One region of the Kineococcus gurbantunggutensis genome, then DNA from elsewhere that is predicted to be linked to it. Evidence: riboswitches for the same ligand, from Rfam matches in the RefSeq annotation. Region 1 holds a riboswitch; the other holds the start of a gene.
The links. A riboswitch is a leader RNA that binds a small molecule or an ion and turns the genes downstream of it on or off. The one in region 1 is predicted to bind S-adenosylmethionine.

Region 1 (11,058 bases):
TGCGCACGCGCCAGGTGCCCCTGCCGGGACCGATGGGAACGGAGAGACGCTCATGAGCACCACCACGCCCGCCCCGCTGCACCCGCCCGCCGCCGAGGCGGTGCCCGCGCCGCGCCCGGGCACCGGGCAGGCCCTGGCGGAACTGGCCGCGCAGCTCGGCCCGGACGCCGTCCGCACGGGTTTCTCGCCCGCGGAGGTCACCGACCGCTCCGGCACGCCGGCGGCCCCCGGCGTGCTCGCCCTGGTGCGGCCCGCGGACGTCGCCGGCGTGCAGGCCGTCCTGCGCTGGGCCAGCCGGTACCGCGTGCCCGTCGTCACCCGCGGCGCCGGCACCGGGCTGTCCGGCGGTGCCAGCGGCGTGACCGGCGGGGTCGTGCTGTCCACCGAGCGGCTGGACGCCGTGCTGGAGGTCTCGCCCGCCGACGAGGTCGCCCGGGTGGAACCCGGGGTGCTCGGCGCCGACCTCGACGCCGCGCTGCGCCCGCACGGGCTGCGCTACGCCCCGGACCCGGCGAGCTGGCGGATCTCCAGCATCGGCGGGAACGTCGCGACGAACGCCGGGGGGCTGCGCTGCGCGAAGTACGGCGTGACCCGCGAGTCGGTGCTGGCCCTGGACGTCGTCCTGGCCGACGGCGAGCTGATCTCCACCGGCCACCGCTCGATCAAGGGCGTCACCGGCCTGGACCTCGTGGGGCTGTTCACCGGTTCCGAGGGCACGCTGGGCGTCGTCGTGGGCATCACGGTGCGGGTGCGCCCGCGCCCCGTCGACGAGCGCACGCTGGCCGTCTGGTTCGACTCGGTGGACGACGCCGCCGCCGGGCTGCTCGCCGTCACCGCCGGCGCCGCGCGCCCGGCCGTGCTGGAACTGCTCGACGGGCAGACCCTGCGCGACGTCGACGCGCACTCCGGCACCGCCCTGGCCGCCGGCGGCGAGGCCCTGCTGCTGGTGCAGACCGACGGGCACGGCGCCGAGGCCGAGGCGCGGGAGATCGCCGCCGCGCTGTCCGCGGCCGGCGGGCGGGTGCGGCACCTGGCGGGCGCCGAGGCCGAGGAGCACTGGGAGCTGCGCCGCTCCGGGCGCGGGCCGGTCACCGACAAGGTGGCCGTGGGCGAGGACGTGGCGGTGCCGAAGTCGCAGATCGGCCCCTTCCACCGCGAGCTGCGCCGCATCGCCGAGCAGCACGGCGTGCAGGTGCGCGCCGTCGCCCACGCCGGCGACGGCAACTTCCACCCGCTGCTCTCGGCCGGGGCCGAGCTGCCCGACGCGCGCGAGCGCGTCGAGGCCGCCGCGGACGACCTCGTGGCCACGGCGCTGCGCCTGGGCGGGACCATCAGCGGCGAGCACGGCATCGGCACCGCCAAGCAGCGCTGGATCGGGCAGGAGCTGCCCGGCCGCGTGCGCGAGCTGCAGCGCGCCGTGAAGGCGGTGTTCGACCCGCTGGGGATCCTCAACCCCGGCAAGGCGCTGTAGCGCAACGGCTCCCGGTGCCCGGGGAACCCCGGGGCGGTCCCGGGCACCGGGTCGTTGACAACACCTCCTCCCGCACGCCACAGTGAGCGGGCAACCATCGAGAGCGGCCGAGAGACCTGGCTCGACGACGCCGCAGCAACCCCCCGTGCGAACGGGTGCGGGTGCTTCCGCCAGGAACGATGGAGGAACGATGCCGTACGGCCCGCTGCGCCGTCCCCGCAGCTTCTGCGCCCGCTCGCGCCGCGTCGTCGACCTGTGCCGGCGCTGCGCGTCGGCCTGTCGCTGACGCCGCGCCGCCACCGCGCCGCAGCACCGAGAACACCCCGCGGGACCCGCTGGACCCGCGGGCGCCCCGCGGGAAACCCCGCGCACCGCTCACCCCGCGCGCACCGCCCTGCCGTCCCGGTGCCGGGCACCGCCCCGCCCTCCCGGTGCCGGGCGTGCCCGCGTGCGCCCGCCACCCCTCCGAGGAGCACTGTGACCACGACCCAGGAACTGCCCCCCGCCGCGCAGCAGCAGGCCGCCGCCGGCGCCCACCTGCTCTCCCGGCGGGCCCGCGCGGTGCCGCCGGCCACCGGTTTCGGCCCCCGCCCGGCCGCGCCGGTGCCCGGCACGATCGGCCTGCACGGCGGCGTGCCCGGCGCGGCCGCGCTGCCGCTGGCCGAGCTCTCCCGCGCCTTCGCCGAGGAGCTGGCCGACCCCGCCGCCCCTGCGCTGCGCTACTCCGTGCCCCTGGGGGTCCCGGAGCTGCGCGAGTGGATCGGCGCCCACGAGGGGGTGGACCCCCGGCGCGTCGTGGTGACCAACGGCGCCCTGCACGCCCTGGCGCTGCTCTTCGACGCCCTCCTGGACCCCGGCGACGTCGTGGCCGTGGAGAACCCCACCTACCCGCTGGTGCTCACGCTGCTGCGCCAGCGCCGGGCCGAGGTGCTGCCCGTGACCACCGGCCCGCAGGGCCTGGACGTGGACGCGCTGGAGGACGCGCTGCGCGCCGGGGCGCGGCCCAAGGTGCTCTACACGATCCCCGACTTCCACAACCCCACCGGTGCCAGCCAGCCGCTCGCGGTGCGGCACCGGCTGGTGGAGCTGGCCGAGCGGTACGGGTTCCTGCTGCTGTCGGACAACCCGTACCGGGAGCTGCGCTTCGACGGCGGCCGCACCCCGGACCTGGACCCGGCGTCGGGGAACGTGCTGCACGTCAACACGTTCTCCAAGACGCTGGGCCCCGGGCTGCGCCTGGGCTGGATCACCGGGCCGGAGTGGGTCGTGCCGGCCCTGCAGGACGCCCGGCGCGACTCCGACCAGCACACCTCCCTGGTGGTGCAGCGCTCGGTGCTGCGCTTCCTGCGCGCCCCCGGGGCGTACGAGACCTCCCTGGCCCGCACCCGCGCCGTGCTCGCGCAGCGCCACGAGGCCCTGCGCGCGGCGGTGCGGCGCGAGCTGGACGGTGTCGTGGAGCTGCCCGCCGTGGACGGCGGGATCTTCTCCTGGGGCCGCGTCCTGGACCCCGGCACCGACCTGGAGCGGGCGCTGGAGGTCGCGCGGCAGAACGCCGTCGACTTCCCGCTGGGCCGCTACTTCAGCCCCGCCGGGCCGCACGAGCTGACCGACCGCTTCCGGTGGGGGTTCTCCGACCTCACCCCCGGGGAGCTGGACGAGGCCGTGCACCGCGTGGCCGTGGCCCTGGCCTCCCCGCTGGCGCGCCGGTGAGCCTGGCCACCGGTCCCCGCACCGCCCTGTGGAGCGCGACCGGCTGGGACGACCCCCGGGTGGCGGCCCTGCGCGCGGCGATGGACGCCGAGCTGCACCCGCGCTACGCCCCGCCCGGCGGCGGGGCGCGCCCGCGGCCGCCGGGCCCGGCCGCCGACGAGGTGCTCCTCACCTGGCTGGCCCTGGTGGACGGCGAGCCCGCGGCCACCGCGAGCCTGCGCCGCCTGGCCCACCCCGGTGAGCCGGTGCGCCACGAGGTCAAGCGCGTCTACGTCCACCCCGGGCACCGCCGGCACGGCCTGGCCGCCGCCGCCCTCGCCCGCGTGGAGGGCTCCGCGCGCGCCGCGGGCCTGGACCGGCTGCTGCTGCAGACCGGCGCCCTGCAGCCGGAGGCCATCGCCCTGTACCGGCGCGAGGGCTGGACCCCCGTGGACCCCTACCCGCCCTACGACGCCCTCCCGCACAGCCGCTGCTTCGCCAAGCGCCTGTGAACCCCCGTCCCGCACACCACCGCAGGAGAGAGAGCACCCCGTGAGCACCGACAACACTTCGCGCCGCACGGTCCTGACCGCGCTGGGCGCCGCCGCCGCCGCCGCACCGCTGGCGGCCTGCGGCGGCGCCGCCTCCGGGTCCGGCGCCGGGGAGGGGGCGCGGGCCGGCGGGGACGTCGTCTTCCTCATCGACTCCCTCGGCGACACCTGGATCCCCAACAACAGCGCGATCTCCAGCTTCCAGGGCAACGTCTGGGGACACGTGACCGACAAGCTCGTCCACGTCGACGCCGACGGGCAGGTCAGCCCGTGGATCGCCGAGCGCTGGGAGCAGAACGCCGACGCCACCGAGTTCACCCTGCACCTGAAGAGCGGGGTCACCTTCTCCGACGGCACCGCCCTGGACGCCGAGGCGGTCGTGGCGAACCTGGACCACTGGGCCAGGGGCCGCCCCGAGGACGGCATCAACCCCATCGGCCTGTTCCCCAAGACCTACGCCGCCGCCTCGGCGGCCGACGCCACCACCGTGGTCGTCGAGTTCGACGCCCCGACCCTGGGGTTCGTCCCGACCCTGGGTTACCACGGCTCCATCCTCGTCTCCCCGGCGACGATCGCCCTGAGCGCCGAGCAGCAGGCCGACCTCTCGCGGGACGTCGGCAGCGGCCCGTACGTCGTGCGGTCGTGGAAGGAGGGCGACAACGTCGTCCTCGCCCGGCGCGAGGACTACGCCTGGGGGCCGCAGGCGCTGGGCCGCACCGGCCCGGCGACCCTGGACTCGATCACCTACAAGGTCGTCAAGGAGTCCTCGCTGCGCACGGCGACGCTGCGGTCCGGGCAGGCCGACGTCGCCTACAACGCCACCCCGCAGGAGCTGGCCTCCCTGAAGGAGGCCGGCCTCGAGGTCGCCGTCCCGCGCTACCTGGGCTTCGCCCACGGCTACCGCCTCAACGCCTCGGCCGCGCCCTTCCAGGACGTCCGCGTGCGCCGGGCGTTCCAGCACGCCATCGACCGCGAGGAGATCCTCTCCACCGTCTACACCCCGGACTGGCAGGTCGCGCGGTCCTTCCTGCAGAGCAACGTCCCCGAGGCCACCGACCACTCCGCGGAGTTCGCCTTCGACGCCGCGCTGGCCGGCAGGCTGCTGGACGAGGCCGGCTGGGTCCCCGGACCCGGCGGCGAGCGCTCCAGGGGCGGGCAGCCGCTGGCGGTGACGCTGTACCCGAACCCCTACCTGGTCACCTCCCAGGCCGTCGACGAGCTCGTGGCCCAGCAGCTGGGCGCCGTCGGCTTCACCGTGGACCTGCAGGTCTACGACGTCGTCACCTACGGCGAGCGCGTCACGGGCAACAAGACCCTCTCGAACTACGAGGTGACCCGCAGCTTCATCGACGTGGGCACCGTGGCGAGCATCCTCACCAGCGCGAACGGCGGCGAGGACTGGTTCGGGCTCGGTGAGGGCGACGAGACGCTGAACCAGCTGCGCGACGCCGTCGCCGGCGCCGTCGACCTGGACACCCGCGCCGCGGCCGTGGACCAGCTGCAGCAGCACGTCCTCGAGCAGGGCCTGTACGTGCCGCTGGAGCAGATCGTCCAGCGCATCTACGCGCAGACCCCCCGGCTGAAGGGCGTCACCTACAACGGCGTCGCCTACGCGAACTACTACACCGCGCACCTGGAGGGCTGAGCGCCGTGGACCGCGGGTACCTCGGTTTCGCCGCCCGGCGCGTCGGGCAGGCCGTCGTCGTCGTGCTGCTCGCCTACGTGGCGACCTTCGTCGTCATCACCGTGCTGCCCGGCGACCCAGTGACCACCACCCTGCGCAACCCGGAGAACGGGTTCACCGAGGCCGACGTCGCGCGCATCGTCGCCTACTACGGCCTCGACCAGCCGGTGCCCGTGCAGCTGTGGGAGTCGCTGTCGCGGTTCGTCACCGGCGACCTCGGCGTCTCCCTGCGCAGCAACCTGCCGGTGTCGCAGTCCATCGGCGACGTCCTCGGCCCGACCGCGGTGCTGGCGGCCTCGGCGCTGGCGGTGGCCGTGGTGCTCGCGGTGCTCACCGCCTTCGGCACCCAGTACCTGCCCCCGTACGCGCAGGGCCCCCTGCGGGCCCTGCCCTCGCTGTTCCTGTCGGTGCCGAACTTCGTCATCGGCCTGGTGCTCATCCACGTCTTCGCGCTGCAGCTGGGCCTGTTCCGGGTCGTCTACCCCGACTCCGCCTGGGCGACGTTCTTCGCCGCCGTGGCCCTGGGGATCCCTGTCTCGGCGCAGCTGGCCGAGGTGCTCACCGCCGGCCTGGACCACGAGTCGCGCCAGGAGTACGCCTCCGTCGCCCGCTCGCGCGGGCTGGGCCGCACGCGGCTGCTGCTGCGCCACCTGCTGCGCCCCTCCTCGCTGCCGGTGGTCACCGTCCTGGCCCTGACGGTCGGCGAGCTGCTCGGCGGCGCGCTCATCACCGAGACCGTCTTCGGGCGCACCGGCGTCGGCAGCCTCGTGGAGTCCGCGGTGACCACCCAGGACCTGCCCGTCCTGCAGGCGGTGGTCTCCCTGGCCGCCGTCGTCTTCGTCGTCGTCAACCTCGTCGCCGACCTGGTCCACCCGCTGCTGGACCCGCGGGTCCGCAGCACCCCGAACCGTCCGTCCGCCCAGCGCGAGGTGCTCGCGCAGGAGGTGAGCACCCCGTGAGCGGAACCGTCACCGCCGTCCGCGCCGCCGCGAGCGCGCCCGGGCGCCGCGGTCCCGGGCGGCGCGGTGCGCCGGCCGTCCCGCCGACCGTCGTGCTGTCCCTGCTCGTCCTGGCCGTCGTGGTGGCCTGGTCGCTGGCCCCGGGGCTGTTCACCGGCCAGGACCCGGTGGACGGCGTCACCTCGCAGAAGCTGCTGGGCCCCAGCGCGGCGCACTGGTTCGGCACCGACCACCTCGGGCGGGACCTGTTCGCGCGCGTCGTGCACGGCACCGCCTCCTCGGTCAGCAGCGCGCTCGTCGCGGTCGTGATCGGGGTCGTGGTGGGCGGTGCCGTCGGCCTGCTGGCGGGGTTCCTCGGCGGCCTCGTCGACGTGGTCCTGGCCCGGCTCGTGGACGTGCTGCTGGCCATCCCCAGCTTCCTGCTGGCCGTCGTCGTCGTCAGCTCCCTGGGGTTCCGCACCATCAACGCCGCCGTCGCCACCGGCGTCTCCGCCGTCGCGGTCTTCGCCCGCGTCATGCGCTCGGAGGTCCTCAAGACGCGCCGCTCGGTGTTCGTCGAGGCGTCGTTCCTGCAGGGCGGCTCGCGCACCCACGTCCTGCTGCGGCACGTGCTGCCCAACGCCTCGCGCACCGTGCTGGCCCTGGCCGTGCTGCAGTTCGGCCTGTCGATCCTGGTGATCGCCGGGCTGGCGTTCCTGGGCTACGGGGACCCGCCGCCGGCCTCGGACTGGGGGCTGCTCGTCTCCGCCGGCAAGGACTACCCGACCGCGCCGTGGCTGGTCTACGCGCCCGCCGCGGTCACCACCGCCACCGTCCTGTCCGTCAACCGCATCAGCCGCTGGCTGCGCGGCACCGGCTGACCCACCAGGAGGACCACCGTGTCGAACACCCCGCCGCTGCTGCGGGTCCAGGGCCTGTCGGTCGCCTACGACCGCACCGAGGTCGTCTCCGACGTCTCCTTCTCCCTGCCCCGCGGCGGCAGCCTCGCCCTCATCGGCGAGTCCGGCTCGGGCAAGTCCACGATCGCCCGCTCGGTGCTGCGCCTGCTGCCCCGGCACGGCGGGCGCGCCCGCGGCGTCGTCGAGGTCGAGGGCACCGACGTGCTGGGCCTGAGCGAGCGCCGCTTCCGGCCGCTGCGCGGGCGCACCCTGGGCTTCGTGCCGCAGGACCCCGGCAACGCGCTCAACCCGGTGCGCACCATCGGCTCGCAGGCCCAGGAGGCCGCGGCCCTGACCGGCGAGCGCGACCCCGCGGTGCGCCGCCGGCTCGTGCTGGAGACGTTCGAGCGCGTCGGCCTGCCCGACCCCGAGCGCGTCCACCGCTCGCACCCGCACCAGCTCTCCGGCGGCATGCTGCAGCGGGTGCTGATCGGCCTGGCGGTGCTGCCGCGCCCGGCGCTGCTGGTGGCCGACGAGCCGACCAGCGCCCTGGACGTCACCGTGCAGCGCCGCGTGCTCGACCTGCTCACCGAGCTGCGCGCCGACCTCGGCATCGGACTGCTGCTCATCACGCACGACCTCGCCGTGGCCGCCGAGCGCACCGAGCACGTCGTCGTCCTGCGCGGCGGCCGGGTGCAGGAGGCCGGCCCGACCGCGCGGGTGTTCGCCGCGCCGCGCACCGCCTACGCCCGCGCCCTGCAGGCCGACGTGCCCGCGCTGAACCCGGAGCGCTACCGCGACCGCCGCCCGGCCCCGGCGCCGGCCGGTGCGCCGCCGAAGGTGGAGGTGCGCGCCGCCACCAAGTCCTTCACCGTCGGCGGCACCCGCTCCCTCGCCCTGGACGGCGTGTCGTTCTCCGTGGCCGCCGGCACCACCCACGCGCTCGTCGGGGAGTCCGGCTCGGGCAAGACGACGGCGGTGCGGCTGCTGCTGGGGCTGGAGGTGCCCGACGACGGGGAGGTCCGCGTCGCCGGCGAGCGCCTCGACGGGCGCTCGCACCGGGAGCTGCGCGCCGCGCGGCGCCACCTGCAGCTCGTCTACCAGAACCCCTTCACCTCCCTGGACCCCACCTGGCGCGTGGAGCGGATCGTGCGCGAGCCGCTGGACCGCTACGGCGTCGGGCAGCGCGCCGAGCGCGCCGCCCGCGTGCGCGAGGCGCTGGCCCAGGTCGGCCTGGACGAGCGCCTGGCCCGGCGGCGCCCCTCGGCGCTGTCCGGCGGCCAGCGCCAGCGCGTGGCGATCGCCCGCGCCCTCGTGCTGCGCCCCGACGTCCTCGTGCTCGACGAGCCCACCTCCGCGCTCGACGTGACGGTGCAGGCCGGCATCGTCGACGTGCTGGTGCGCCTGCAGCGCGAGCTGGGGCTGACGTACCTGTTCGTCTCGCACGACCTGGCGCTGGTGCGCCAGGTCGCCGACACGGTCACGGTGCTGCGCGCCGGCCGGGTGGTGGAGAGCGGCACCGTCGAGGACGTCCTCACCGCCCCGCGCGAGGGGTACACGCGCGCGCTGATCGCGGCGGTGCCCCGCCCGCTGGACGCGCCGGCCCCGGCGCCGACGGCGTAGGCCCCCGCGCCCACGGCGCAGGCCCCGGCGGACCGGTCTGCCCGGTCCGCCGGGGCCTGCTCGCGCCCGTGCCCCGCGCGCGCGTCAGCGGTGGGTGAGCGGGGCCCGCAGCCCCAGGTGCTCGCGCAGCGTGGTGCCCACGTACTCGGTGGGGTAGGCGCCGCGGTCCTGCAGGGCGGGCACGAGCTGGTCGACGACGTCGTCCAGCCCGCTGGGCACCAGGTAGGGCGTGATGTTGAACCCGCTGCTGGCACCGGTGCGCACCCAGCGCGTCAGCTCGTCCGCCACCGCCGAGGCGGTGCCGGCGAAACCCCGCTCGGCGGAGTTGTGGATGACCAGCTCGCGCAGGGAGAACTTGTTCTCCTCGGCGACCGCCCGCCACTGCCGGGCGATGGCGCGCGGGTCGTGGCCCTGGCGCGCGGCCCCGCGGGTGCCGTCGATGTCGGAGATCACCGGGTCGTGCGCCGGCAGCGGCCCGTCCGGGTCGTGGCCGGACAGGTCCTCGCCCCACACCTGCCCCACCAGGGACAGCGCCGTGGCGGGCGTCACCTGGTTCTCCAGCACCCAGCGGGCCTTCTCCTCGGCGTCGGAGTCGCTGTCGCCGAGGACGATCTGGGTGCCCGGCAGGATGAGAACGTCGTCCTCCGGGCGGCCCGCGGCCACCACGCGGCGGCGCACGTCGTCGGCGAACTCCAGCGCGTCGGCGTGGTCGGTGCCGTGCCGGGAGAAGACGACGTCGGCGGAGCGGGCGGCGAAGTCCCGCCCGGCGGGGGAGTCGCCGGCCTGGAAGACGACCGGGTGGCCCTGCGGGCTGCGCGGCACGGTGGGCCTCACCTCGACGTCGAAGAGCCGGTCCTCGTGGCGGACGGGGGCGAAACCCTCCCCGTCCCAGCTGTCCCAGACCCGCCGGGCGATCGCGACGAACCGCTCGGCGCGCTCGTACCGGTCGGCGTGGTCGAGGTACCCGCCGCGGCGGAAGTTCGCCCCCGTCCAGGCGTTGTCGGTGGTGACGACGTTCCACGCGGCCCTCCCGCCGGAGAGCACGTCCAGGGACGCCAGGCGCCGGGCCAGGTCCGCCGGGTCGTTGTACGTGGTGTTCTGGGTGGCGACCAGGCCGATGCGCTCGGTGAGGCCGGCCAGCGTCGCCAGCTCGGTCAGGGCGTCGGGGCGCCCGACGACGTCGAGGTCGTGGATCCTCCCGCGCTGCTCGCGCAGCCGCAGGCCCTCGCCGAGGAAGAACGCGTCGAACAGGCCTCGCTCGGCGGTGCGCACCAGCTGCGTGAACGTGGAGTGGTGCACCTGCGACCCGCTGCGCGGGTCGGACCAGACGGTGGTGTGGTTCACGCCCTGGAAGAACACCCCGAAGTGCACCGTGGCGTCGGGGTAGCGGAACTCGCTGCTGCTCATCGTCGGTTCCTCAGGCGGTCGCGAAGCGGTTGGCCGGCCGGCTCAGGCCGAGGGTGGAGCGCAGGGTGGACCCGCTCAGGGGGGCCCGCAGCAGGCGGGCCGCCCGCAGCTCCGGCAGCGTGGTGCGCACCAGCTGCCGCAGGTCCTCGTCCAGGACCGCGGCGTGCAGGCGCACGCCGTCCACGCGCCCCGACAGGTCCGCCAGGAACCGGGCGAACCCCTCGCCGGGGCCCGTCCAGCGCACCCGGCCGCGGTCGGGTGCCGGTGCGTCCGCGTCCAGGGCCGCGACCCGCTCCGAGGCGGGGGCGGCCTCGGTGTCCAGCGCGAACTCCACCTCCACCACGACCAGCGGGCCTCCCGCGGTGCGCCGGGCCGCCGGGTCCCCGGTGAGCACCACGTCGACCTGACCGGCCGGCAGCGCCCCCTCGGCGGCCAGCACGACCGACTGCCCCTGCGGTGAGCGCGGCACGGTCAGCGGGCCCTTGACCGACCAGCGGCCGGTGTCGACGTCCACGTGGTGCAGCCGGTCGCGGTCGACGTAGCGACCGGTGGCGACGTCGCGCACCACCGCGTCGTCCTCCCAGGAGTCCCACAGGGCGCGCACGGCGCCCACGACGTCGGCCAGCTCGGTGCGCAGGTCCTCCCCGGCCAGCGCGGGCAGGCCCACCGCCCGGGCGGCGGCGGGTTCCGGCGTGGCGGTGGCGATCCACCCGGCGCGCCCGGCCGAGGAGTGGTCCAGGGAGGCGATCTGCGCGGCCACGTGGAAGGGCTCGGTGTACGTGGTGGGCACCACCGG
Region 2 (11,058 bases), on a different contig from region 1:
CGCCAGGCTCGGGATCGCCCGCTTGACCTGGATCGGCCCGTCCAGCAGCGCCTCGCCCCAGCGGTTCAGCCCGGCCGCCAGCGCCAGCGCCGTGCCCAGGCCGACCCCGGCCACCAGCGCGAGCGCGGAACGGGTCAGCGAGGCCAGCAGGTTCGACTGCAGGCGCCCGTCGGCCAGCAGGTCGGCGGTGGTGGTGACCACGGTCCAGGGCGCGGACAGGGTGTGCGGGTCCAGCGCCCCGGTGGCCGAGGCGGCCGACCAGGCCGCCAGCAGCAGCAGCGGGCCCCAGGCCCGCGTCAGCGGCAGCGGCCGGCCCGGCCCCAGCCGCCGCACCCGGCGGGCGGCGCCCGTCCGGGGCGCGACGGCCGGCGGCGGCACCGCGGTCCCGGTGCTCAGCGCGCTCACCGGGTCACCGCCACGGGCGCCGGGACGGGCTCGGCCAGCCCTGCGGCGGCGGCCACCGCGTCGGCCGCGACGGGGGCGTAGCGCAGGTCGAAACCGTCGCGGGCGTCGAGGTCGTCGACGGGCAGTTCCCCGGCGGCGGCGATCGTGTCGATCGTGGACTGCTGCACGGCGACGAGGTCCTCGTCCAGCGGCGGGAACGTGATGGTGCCGCCGGTCTCCACGATGCGCCGGCCGTCCTCGGCGCTGACGTCCTGGTTCTCGACGTAGTAGCGCTGCACCCACTCCTCGCGGTGCCCGTTCACCCACTGCCAGGCCGCCACCCAGCGGGTGGCGTAGTCCGCGATCGCGGCCGAGGTCGCCGGGTCGTCCAGCGCCTCCCCGCGCGCGTACAGGTAGCTCAGGCCGGTGGCGGTGCCGGCGGTCTCCTCCACCGGCAGGGCGCTGCCGCCGGGGGCGGCGTCGAGGAACCGCGTGAGGTTCGGCTCGCCCAGGACGGCGACGTCGACCTGGCCGGTGCGCACCGCGTCGGGGAAGTCGGCCAGCTGCAGGCGCACCAGTTCCACGTCGGAGGTCCGCAGGCTCGCCCCCGCCAGCGCCCGCAGCACGATCGACTGCTGCGCGGTGCCCTCGGCGTAGGCGATCCGCTTGCCGCGCAGGTCCTCCAGCGTGCGCACGCCCGCGCCGGGGGCGACGGCCAGGCGGGAGGCGTCGGGGCTGGAGCGCCGCGCGGCGACGATGCGCACGTCGGCGCCGGAGGCCAGGGCCTGGATCGGCGGGGTGTCCCCGACGGTGGCCAGGTCGGCGGCGCCGGCGCGGAACGCCTCCAGGATCGCCGGGCCGCCGGTGAAGTTCGCGTACCGCACGTCGGCGGCCAGCTCCGCGTCCTGGCCGGAGGCGGCCAGGACGGTCTGCAGCTGCTGCGACTGGTCGGCCACGACGAGCGCGGTGCCGGCGGGCACCTGCCGCGGCACCTGCGCGGGGCGCTCGGCGGCGGCGTCGGCCCGCCCGCCCGCGCAGGCGGCGAGCAGCGCGAGCGCGGCCGCGGCGGCCAGCGCGCCGGGCACCCGCCGCGCGGTGCGCGGCCGCGGGCGGCCCACAGGGTCCACGTGGTTCACGGAGTTCAGGGAGTTCACGCGGTCACCGCCGCGGCGGTCAGGCCCTCGGGGGCGCCGGTCCCCAGGCGGTGGTAGCCGCCGGCGTGGTGCAGCAGCGGCGAGTGCGGGCGGCGGACCTGCGCCCACGCGATCCGCAGCACGACGAGGTGGTGGTCGCCGGCGGCGAACCGGTGCTCCACGGGGCCGGTGATGACGACGGGCGCCTCGTCCAGGCCCGGTGCGCCGCCGGGCAGCGGGGACCAGGCCAGCGGGGCGGCGAACCTGTCCGCGCCGCGGGTGGAGAACCGGCGGGCCAGGTCCGCCTGGGAGGCGTCGAGGAAGTGCACCGCCGCGGTGGGCGCGGAGGCGACGGCGTCCCAGTTGGAGGAGGTGCTCGAGACGTTGAACACCAGCAGCGGGGGGTCCAGCGACAGCGAGCTCACCGACGTGGCGGTGAAACCCGCGGGGCCGTGCCCGGCGTCGGCGGTGACGACCGCGACGCCGCCGGCGTGCGCGGCGAACAACCGCGGCAGCGACGGGGTGGTGGGGGCGGGGGGTGCTTCGAGGGTCACGGACGCTCCTGGGCGTGCGGGGGTGCCCGGGCGGTGCGCGCCGCGCACCGGCGTGCGGCGGCGCGGCCCGGGGCCGGGTCGGGGGAGGGGGGCACCGCGCGGCGCGCCCGCCGGGGCGGGTGCGGTGGCGGTGGTGGTGGTGGTGGTGCGGGGGTGCGCCGGGTCAGGCGCGCGGCGCGCGACACAGCGCGCTGCCCACGCGGCACAGGTCCACGTGGCGGCGTTCCACGGCCCGGTGGGCGTGGCGTGCGGGAACTCGCGCGAGCGGGTCCATCGGTTTCTCCCATCGTTCCCGGCATGAGCACCCGCTCCCGTCTCCGGGGGGTTGCTGCGGCGTCGACGAGCCAGGTCTCTCAGCCGCTCTGGATGGCGTGCTGGAACCCTGGCACGCGCTCACGCGCGGTGTCAACGCGAGGACGGGGTGGAACCGGTTGGACACGGCCCACCTAGAGGTCCTAGGTTCGGTCCTAGGGAAATTAGGGGAGGGGTGCGCGTGTCGCCGAGGGCCGGCATCACCGCGGCGCGGCTGGTCGAGGCCGCGGCCGACATGGCCGACGAGGTGGGCCTGGAGGCGGTCACCGTCTCCGCGCTGGCCCGCCGGTTCGGCGTGGCCGACGCGAGCCTGTACTCGCACGTGCGCAGCGCCGCCGACCTGCGCCAGCGGGTGTGCGTGCGGGCGGCGGAGGAGTTCGCCGAGGTGCTCGCCGAGGCGATCGCCGGGGTCTCCGGCGAGCAGGCGCTCACCCGCTCCGCCGTGGCGTTCCGCCGGTACGTGCTCGAGCACCCCGGCCGCTACGCCGCCGCGACGGCCCGGCTGCCGCCGGAGGTCGCGGCTACCAGCGAGGGGCACCACCGCATCGCGCGGCTGAGCTACCGCCTGCTGGAGGGGTACGACATCGCGCCGGCGGACCTGACGGACGCGGTGAGGTTCTCGCGCAGCGCGCTGCACGGTTTCGTCTCCCTGGAGGCGGCCGGGGGTTTCGGCTCCGAGGGGGACCGCGAGGCCTCGTGGCTGGCGACGCTGCGCGGCGTGGACCGCGCCCTGGCGTCCTGGCCGCGCGGGGACGCGCCGGCCTGAGGGCCTGCGGTGGATCGAGACGAGCACCGGGCCCGTGCCCGGGGAGGAGGGACCGTGCCGGACGAGGGGACCACGACGACCGGGAGGACCGGGGCGACCGGGGCGGCGGGGGGAGCGCTGGTGCTCACCGACGACGTCGTGCGCCGCGCGCTGCGCAACTGCAGCAAGGGCGAGGCGTCGCGGCTGACCGTGCCAGCCTCGGTGCGCGACGTCGACACCGCCACCGACCCCGTCGCCGGCTGGCGCGACCCGAAGGCGCCCGAGCGCGCGGTGCTGCTCGTGCTGGACGCGGGAGCGGACGGCGCGCCGCGCGGGCTGGTGCTGCGCGCGCCCACCGGCGGGGGAGCGCGCGCGGCGGCCATGTGCGACCTGTGCCGCACCACCCGCGCCGCCGGGGACGTGGCGCTGTTCGCGGCCCCGCGCGCCGGGGTCGCCGGCCGGCGCGGCGACACCGTCGGCGTCTACGCCTGCGCCGACCTGGCGTGCGCGCGGTGCGTGGAGGTCGAGCGCGGCACGCACGCGCTGCGCCCCGACCCCGGCCGCAGCGTCGAGGAGCGCCGCGCGGCGCTGGCCGGGCGGGCCGCGGCGTTCGTCGCCTCGGTGCTCGGCGAGCGCTGAGGCGCGCGGGCGCGGGGGTCTTGCGCCCGCGCGCGCCCGCGCGTAACGTACAACTTTGTGGTTGTACGTGAACTCGACGCGGACCGCGTCTTCGCCGCCCTGGCCGACGCGACGCGCCGCGACATCGTCACCCGCGTCCTGCAGCGGGAGGCGTCGGTCACGGCGCTGGCCCGCTGCTACGAGATGAGCTTCGCCGCCGTGCAGAAGCACGTCGCCGTCCTCGAGCGCGCCCGGCTCGTCACCAAGGAGCGCCGCGGCCGCGAGCAGCTCGTCCGCGGCGACGTCGCCACCGTCCGCGCCGCCGCGCACCTGCTCCAGCGCCTCGAGCTGCTGTGGTCCGGGCGCGTCGAGCGCATGCACGAACTCCTCGCCGAAGAAGCCGAAGGAAGACCGGAGGGACCGTCGTGACCGTCCTGAGCGCCACCCCCGACCGCGAGAACCTCACCCTCGTCCTCGTCGCCGAGTTCGCCGCGCCGCCGGAGGCGGTGTGGCGGCTGTGGACCGACGCCCGCCGGCTGGAGCGCTGGTGGGGCCCGCCCACCTGGCCGGCCACCTTCACCCTGCTCGAACCCGCCCCCGGCGGGTCGGCCCGGTACTTCATGACCGGCCCCGACGGCGAGCGCGCCCACGGCTGGTGGCGCTTCGCGGACCTGGACGAACCCCGGTCCCTGGAGTTCGAGGACGGTTTCGCCGACGAGCACGGCGAGCCCGCCACCGAGCCCGCGCCCAGCCGCACGCGCGTCGTGCTGGACCCGCGGGGTCCCGGCACCCGCATGACGATCACCTCGAGCTTCGCCAGCGCCGAGTCCCTGGAGCAGATGCTCGCCATGGGGATGCTCGAGGGCCTCAGCCTGGCCGTCGGCCAGATGGACGACCTGCTCGTGCCCGCCTGAGCGCCCCGCGCCTCACACCCCGGCGCGGTGCGTCCACACCCCGCCGACGAGCGTGCCCAGCACCCCGGTGCGCCGCAGCGCGTCCGCGCCGCCCGCCGCGAGCACCGCGGCGGGCGGCTCGGGCACCAGCGCCACGTCGGCGGCGTCGCCCACCCGCACGGCGGGGCGCCCGTCGCACGCCGCGCGCAGCGCCACCTCCAGCGGCAGGTGCTGCTCCGGGTGCCAGGCGGGGCGCTCGTCCACCGAGCGGTGCACCGCGCTGGCGACCGCGTCCCACGGGTCCAGCGGCGCCACGGGCGCGTCCGAGCCCAGCCGCAGCTCCGCCCCGGCCGCGTGCAGGGCCGCGTAGGGGAACGCCCGCCCCAGCCCCGAGGCCCAGTGCGCCTCGGACAGGTCGCGGTCGTCGACGGCGTGGCGCGGCTGCACGCTGGCCACCACGCCCAGGCGCGCGAAGCGACCCAGGTCCTGCTCGCGCACCTGCTGGGCGTGCTCCACCCGCCCCGTGCAGCCCACCGCCTCGAAACCGTCCAGGGCCACCGCCACGGCCGCGTCGCCGATCGCGTGCACCGCCACGTCGAAGCCGTGCGCCGCGGCCCGGCGCAGCAGCGGCTCCAGCTCCCGCGGCGGCAGCCGCAGCACCCCGTGCGGGCCCGCCGGCGCTGGCGGCGGGTACGCGTCGCAGCAGTACGCCGTGCGGGTGCCCAGCGAGCCGTCCACCACGAGCTTGACCGGCCCCACCCGCACCCGCGGGCCCGCTCCGGGCACCTGGTCGCCGCTGCGCAGCCCCCGCGCCACCGCGTCGTCCAGCCAGTCCGGCCACACGCCCGCGGCCACCCGCACCGCCGGCTCGCCCAGCGCCGCGCGCCGCGCCCACGCGGCCGGCGGCGCGTACTCCAGGTCCACGATCCCGGTGACCCCGCGCGCGGCGGCCGCCGCCGTCGCCTCCAGCACCCACCGGTCCAGCACGGGCGCGCCCACGTCCCCGGCCGCGGCGGTCAGCGCCATCGCCTCCGCCTCGCGCAGCAGCCCGCTCGGCTCCGCCACCCCGAAGCGCGCCGCGGCCGCCGAGCTCACCCACGCCGCGTGCAGGTCCTGGCTGACCACGACGACGGGGCGGTCCCCGAACCGGGCGTCCAGCAGGTCCCGGTGCGGCTCGTCCGGCCACAGCGCGTCGCGGAACCCGTGCCCCAGCACCAGGTCGTCGCCCGGCGCCGCCCCGCGCGCCAGCAGATCCACCGCCTCGCGCGCCGAGCCGGCGGCCAGGACGTCCACCCGCCGGCGCGCCGCCGCCCACTGCGTCAGGTGCACGTGCGCGTCCACCAGCCCCGGCAGCAGCACCGCCCCGCCCGCCTCGACGACCTCCGCGTCCGCGCCCGGCACCGGGCCGGGGAGCTCGCCGCGCAGGTCGTCGCCGATCGCCACCACGCGCCCGCCGGCGAGCAGCACGTCGCGCTCGCGGTCGGCGGCCGGCGCGCCGTGCACGCGCACGCGGCGCAGCAGGACGGCGGGGGCGGGGTCCGCGGGGGCGGGGCGGTCGGGCACGGGCGTCTCCCTCGGTGGCGGTGGGGCACCAGCGTGCCCGAGCGCCGCGCCGGCGCCGCGGCGCCCCGCCTCACCAGATCGAGGCGACCACCACGAACGACACCGCCAGCTGCGCGGCGGCCACGACGCCGCTGGCCGGGTGCAGCTCGCGCTCCACCAGCACCTCGCGCATGCGCCCCGGCGTCAGCACCTCCAGCACCACCCCCGCCAGCGCCTGCAGCAGCACGCCCAGCAGCCCGAACGCCGCCGTCCACGCCAGCGCGCGCCCGAACCCGGCCTCCGCGTTCGTCCAGATGGCCGCGAACACCACCAGGCCCAGGCCCAGGAAGCCCGAGGAGAGCACCAGCGCCGCGTTCGCGGAGCGCTCCACCCAGATGTGGTGGGCCAGCCGCCCCGGGGTCAGCAGGTCCAGGACGAGGAAACCCACCCCGAGGAGCAGACCCCCCAGCAGCGAGTAGGCGGTGGCGTAACCGAGACCGGCGAGCACGTTCCCTCCAGGGGTCGTAGCGGTGGGGGCGGGGTCACTCCTGCAACCACCGCTGCACCTGTTCGGGCGTGGAGCGCGGCGACTCCAGGTAGTGCGGCACGAAGCGGGCGTCGAGGTCGGTGACGAGGGTGCGCGACTCGCGCACGCCGATCCCGGCGGCGCGGCCGTCGACCACCCAGCTGCCCACGACGGCGCGGTTGCCGTCGAACACCGGCAGCTCGGCGTAGCGCTGGTGCACCAGGCGCTGGCCGGTGGTGTGCGCCGGCGGGCTGTCCTCCACGACGTCGCCCACCTTCACCCGCACCCCGGCGCCCTCCCAGCCGAACACGGGCTTGCTCACCACCCCGGGCCAGCCGGCGCCCGCGCCGGGTTCCTCCAGCGAGGCCGGCAGCAGGTTCGGGTGCCCCTCGAACTCCCGCCACAGCGCCACCAGCAGCGTCTTGGACGACAGCAGCGCCTTCCAGGCCGGCTCGATCCAGGAGATGCGCGCCGAGGGGGCGTCCAGCAGCGGGCCGAACCGCTCGGCCAGCATCCACTCCCACGGGTAGAGCTTGAAGCAGACGTCGACGGGCACGTCGTAGCGGTCGACGAACCGCCCGCCCTCCTGCCACCAGCCGATGTCCTCCATCCGCAGGCCCACGTCCACCAGCCCGGCCTCGCGGGCGGTGTCGCGCAGGTACGCCAGCGTCACCCAGTCCTCGGTCGGCTCGGTCTGCCCGGCGGCGAAGTGCACCGTGCGCCCGGCGTGCCCCGGGAGCTGGCGCTGCCACGCCAGCACCAGGCGCTCGTGCAGGGTGTTGAGCTGGTCGCGCCCGGGGTGCAGGTCCTCCAGCCAGTACCACTGCACCACCGCCGCCTCCAGCAGCGCGGTGGGGGTGTCGGCGTTGTACTCCAGCAGCAGCGGCGGGCCGCTGCCGTCGTAGGCCAGGTCGAAGCGCCCGTACAGCGAGGGCCCGCCCGCCTCCAGGCTGCGCCGCAGGATCCCCTCCGCGTGCTCGGGCAGCCCCAGGGAGGCGTACAGGTCCGGCTCGTCCAGCACCCGCCGCGCCGCCCGCACCGACATCGCGTGCAGCTCCTCGGTGGCCGCCTCCAGCACGTCCGCCTCGTCCTCGGTGAACGCGTACGCGGCGGACTCGTCCCAGTAGGGCGTCCCGCCGGGACCCTCCCCGGGACCCTCGCCGGGCTCGGCGCCCTCGCCGGGCTCGGCGCGGCCCACCGCGTGCAGCAGCCCCTGCGACTCCACCGTGCGCCGCCAGCCCGGGCGGGGCTCGGAGGCCACCCGGCGCATCAGCCGCCCACGCTGGAGTCGCTGCCGCCGCCCAGGCCGCCGCGGGCGATCGTGCCGCCGTCGGCGGGCACCCCGCCGCGCACGACCGCCGCGCGCGCCGGCGGCCTGGCGGTGCCGCCGCTGACGCGCTGGCCCAGGCCGACGGCGCGGGCGCCCAGCGGCAGGTAGTACCAGCCGAAGCCGCCGGCGCGCACGCCGTCGTCGTCGCACTCGTCGTCGTCGACGCGCTGCTGGGTGCGCTCGTCCACGCACACGCCGCGGTAGTCCTCCTCGCCGTCGTCGTCGCCGGACCCGCAGGCGGCGAGCCCGCCGGCGGCCAGCACGCCCGTCAGCCCCAGCGACACCGCCCGCGACCTGCGCCGGCGCACCGGCCCCTCGCTGCCCACGCGGCTCCTCCCGCTCGTCGTGCTCCCTGGGTACCGGCTGGGGCCGCCGCGGTCCAGCCGCCCCGCCGCCGGGCCGCCGGGCGCGGCCCCGGCCGGTGCGCGAGGGGGTCGCCCGGGGGCGGGGGGTGCGGGCATGCTGGGCACCTGGTCTCGGGGGGAGGGACGCGTGCGGGACCCGCGCTCCGGCGCGGCGGGCCGGGACGTGCCCGCCGCCGCCCGCTCCGCGACGGCGCTGGCCGCCCTGTGCGTGCTGCTCTACCCGCTGCCGCTGCCGGACGCGGTGCGCACCGGGCTCATGGCCGCCGTGGCGCTGCTGTCGGTGACCTGCCTGGTCGTGGGGGTGCGGCTGCACCGCCCCCGGCCCCTCTCGCCGTGGCTGCTCATGCCGTGCCTGGCGGTGCTCTTCCTGCCGGGCAACGCGCTGCGCCCCTGGAGCACCTCCCAGGACGGCTTCGGGCGCTACGTCCCCGACGTCTTCACCCTCTCCGCCTACCTGCTGCTCGCCGCGGCGCTCGCGCGCCTCGCGCGCGCCCACGGCGGCCTGCGGCGGGAGGTGGTGTGCGACGTCGGGGTCGTCGCCGCCGCCGGCGCCCTGGCCGCCGCGCGCTTCCTCGTCCTGCCCACCACGCAGGTGCCCGGGCGCAGCACGGCCGAGTCCGTGCTGGCCGGCGCCTACCCCCTCGTCGACGTGCTGCTGCTGACCCTGGGCGTGGACCTGGTGCTCAGCGGCCCGCGCCGGCGCAGCCACCACCTGCTCGTGGCGGCGCTGGCGGCCCTGCTGGTCGGCGACCTGCTCTACGCCGCCTACGGGGTGCGCGGGGTGCTCGTGCCGCCCGACGTCGTCAACACGCCCTTCCTGGCCGCTTACGTCCTCGTCGCCCTCGCCGCCCTGCACCCCTCGCAGGCGCCGGGCCCGCCGCCGCCCGCCGCGGCCGCGGCGGCCGCGGCGCCGCTGGACGCGTGGTCGCTGCGCCGGCTCCCCCTGCTCGTCGCCGCCCTCGCGGCCGTCACCGTGGTGGTGGCCGTGCCGCCGGCCGACGAGGGCCCGCTGCTGCGGCTGGCGACCGGGCTGGCGCTGGGGGTCGTGCTGGCCCTGCTGCTGGTGCGGGCCGTCTCCGCCGTCGACGGCCAGGCGCGGGCCCGGGCGGTGCTGCAGCACCGCGCCGGCCACGACGCGCTGACGGGGCTGCCCAACCGGCAGGAGGTCGAGCGGGTGCTGGGCGAGCGCCTGGCCGCCCGGCGCGCGCCCGGCACCGCCGACTGGCTGCTGTACGTGGACCTCGACGGCTTCAAGCGCGTCAACGACACCTGGGGGCACGCCTGCGGCGACCAGCTCCTGCGGGCGGTGGCCGGCCGGCTGCGGGCGGTCCTGCCCCCGCCGGCGGTCGTGGGGCGCCTGTCCGGCGACGAGTTCGTCGTCCTGGCCACCACGGCCGCCGGCGCCGTCGAGGACCTGGCGCGCCGGGTGCTGGCCGTGGTGGAGGAACCGGTCCGCCTCGACGTCGCCGAGGTCGTCGTCACCGGGTCCGTGGGGGTCGCCGAGGTCCGCGGCAGCGCCGACCAGACCCTGCGCGACGCGGACACGGCGATGTACCGGGCCAAGCGGCGCGGGCGGGCCCAGTGGGCCGTCTTCGACGAGTCGATGCGCACCGCGCTGGGCAACGAGATGGAGCTGGAGCTGGACCTGCGCCGCGCCCTGGAGCGGGACGCCTTCGAGCTCGTCTACCAGGCGGTCGTCGACCTGCCCACCGGGGTGCCCGTGGGCGTGGAGGCCCTGCTGCGCTGGCACCGCCCCGCGAGCGGGCCGGTGCCGCCGGCGGTGTTCGTGCCGGTGCTGGAGGCCAGCGGCCTGATCGTCCCGGTCGGCGCCCGGGTGCTGCGCACCGCCGTGCGCCAGCTCGCCCGCTGGCACCGCGAGGGCCTGGTGGGCCCCTCGTTCGGCATGTCCGTCAACGTCTCGCCCCACCAGCTCCTGCACCCCTCCTTCCCCGGTGCGGTCGAGGAGGCCCTGCGCGAGGAGGGCGTGGACGGCGCCCTCCTCACGCTGGAGATCACCGAGTCCTCGATGCTCGCCGAGGACGCCGGCACCACCGCCGTGCTGGAGCACCTGCGGCGCCTGGGCGTCGGCCTGGCCGTCGACGACTTCGGCACCGGCTACTCGGCCCTGAGCTACCTGCGCGCGCTGCCCGTGACGGCCGTGAAGGTCGACCGCAGCTTCGTCTCCGCCCTGCACGACCCGCACGGGCCCACCGGCGACGAGGCCGTCGTGCGCGCCGTCGTCGCCGTCGGGCGGGCCCTGGGCCTGCGCGTGACCGCCGAGGGCGTGGAGACCGCCGGGCAGGCGCGGGTGCTGCGGGCCCTGGGCGTGGAGCTCGGCCAGGGGTGGCTGTGGCACCGGGCCGGCGCGGCGCACGAGGTCGCCCGGCTGCTGGGCGCGGCGCCCGCCGCGCCCCCGGCCCCCGGGGCGGGCGACCCGCGGCTCAACCCCGCGGGTGAGGGGTGAGGTCCGCGCCCGCGGCGCCCCCGCCCGCGGGCAGCTCCCAGGCCCAGTAGACCTGCTCGTCCAGGCGCGTCCCGCGCGCGCCGGGGACCGCCTCGGCCAGGGCGCGGTCGACGGCCCGGTGCAGGCCCAGTTCGTGCTCGTTCCAGCGGCACACGTCGATCGCGGCGATCCCGCCGCGCCCGTCGACCACCT

Region 2: linked by a shared signal. The riboswitch ahead of ACRYR7_RS09710 (flavin reductase family protein) and the one ahead of ACRYR7_RS15310 (aminotransferase-like domain-containing protein) in region 1 are both predicted to bind S-adenosylmethionine.

The regions. Positions count from the first base shown of each region.
Region 1 covers NZ_JBJLSG010000082.1:330-11,387, forward strand. The annotation lists gene ACRYR7_RS15305 (FAD-binding oxidoreductase) at 53-1,471, shown strand; SAM riboswitch class I at 1,563-1,657, shown strand; gene ACRYR7_RS15310 (aminotransferase-like domain-containing protein) at 1,949-3,181, shown strand; gene ACRYR7_RS15315 (GNAT family N-acetyltransferase) at 3,178-3,672, shown strand; gene ACRYR7_RS15320 (ABC transporter substrate-binding protein) at 3,713-5,356, shown strand; gene ACRYR7_RS15325 (ABC transporter permease) at 5,362-6,354, shown strand; gene ACRYR7_RS15330 (ABC transporter permease) at 6,351-7,214, shown strand; gene ACRYR7_RS15335 (dipeptide ABC transporter ATP-binding protein) at 7,233-8,855, shown strand; gene ACRYR7_RS15340 (NtaA/DmoA family FMN-dependent monooxygenase) at 8,940-10,262, opposite strand; gene ACRYR7_RS15345 (LLM class flavin-dependent oxidoreductase) at 10,273-11,058, opposite strand, start outside.
Region 2 covers NZ_JBJLSG010000038.1:13,145-24,202, forward strand. The annotation lists gene ACRYR7_RS09700 (ABC transporter permease) at 1-396, opposite strand, end outside; gene ACRYR7_RS09705 (ABC transporter substrate-binding protein) at 402-1,538, opposite strand; gene ACRYR7_RS09710 (flavin reductase family protein) at 1,535-2,071, opposite strand; SAM riboswitch class I at 2,352-2,444, opposite strand; gene ACRYR7_RS09715 (TetR/AcrR family transcriptional regulator) at 2,565-3,149, shown strand; gene ACRYR7_RS09720 (FBP domain-containing protein) at 3,204-3,767, shown strand; gene ACRYR7_RS09725 (ArsR/SmtB family transcription factor) at 3,825-4,175, shown strand; gene ACRYR7_RS09730 (SRPBCC family protein) at 4,172-4,660, shown strand; gene ACRYR7_RS09735 (amidohydrolase) at 4,673-6,202, opposite strand; gene ACRYR7_RS09740 (DUF350 domain-containing protein) at 6,273-6,689, opposite strand; gene ACRYR7_RS09745 (glutathionylspermidine synthase family protein) at 6,724-7,977, opposite strand; gene ACRYR7_RS09750 (tRNA-dihydrouridine synthase) at 7,977-8,363, opposite strand; gene ACRYR7_RS09755 (putative bifunctional diguanylate cyclase/phosphodiesterase) at 8,530-10,866, shown strand; gene ACRYR7_RS09760 (hypothetical protein) at 10,844-11,058, opposite strand, start outside.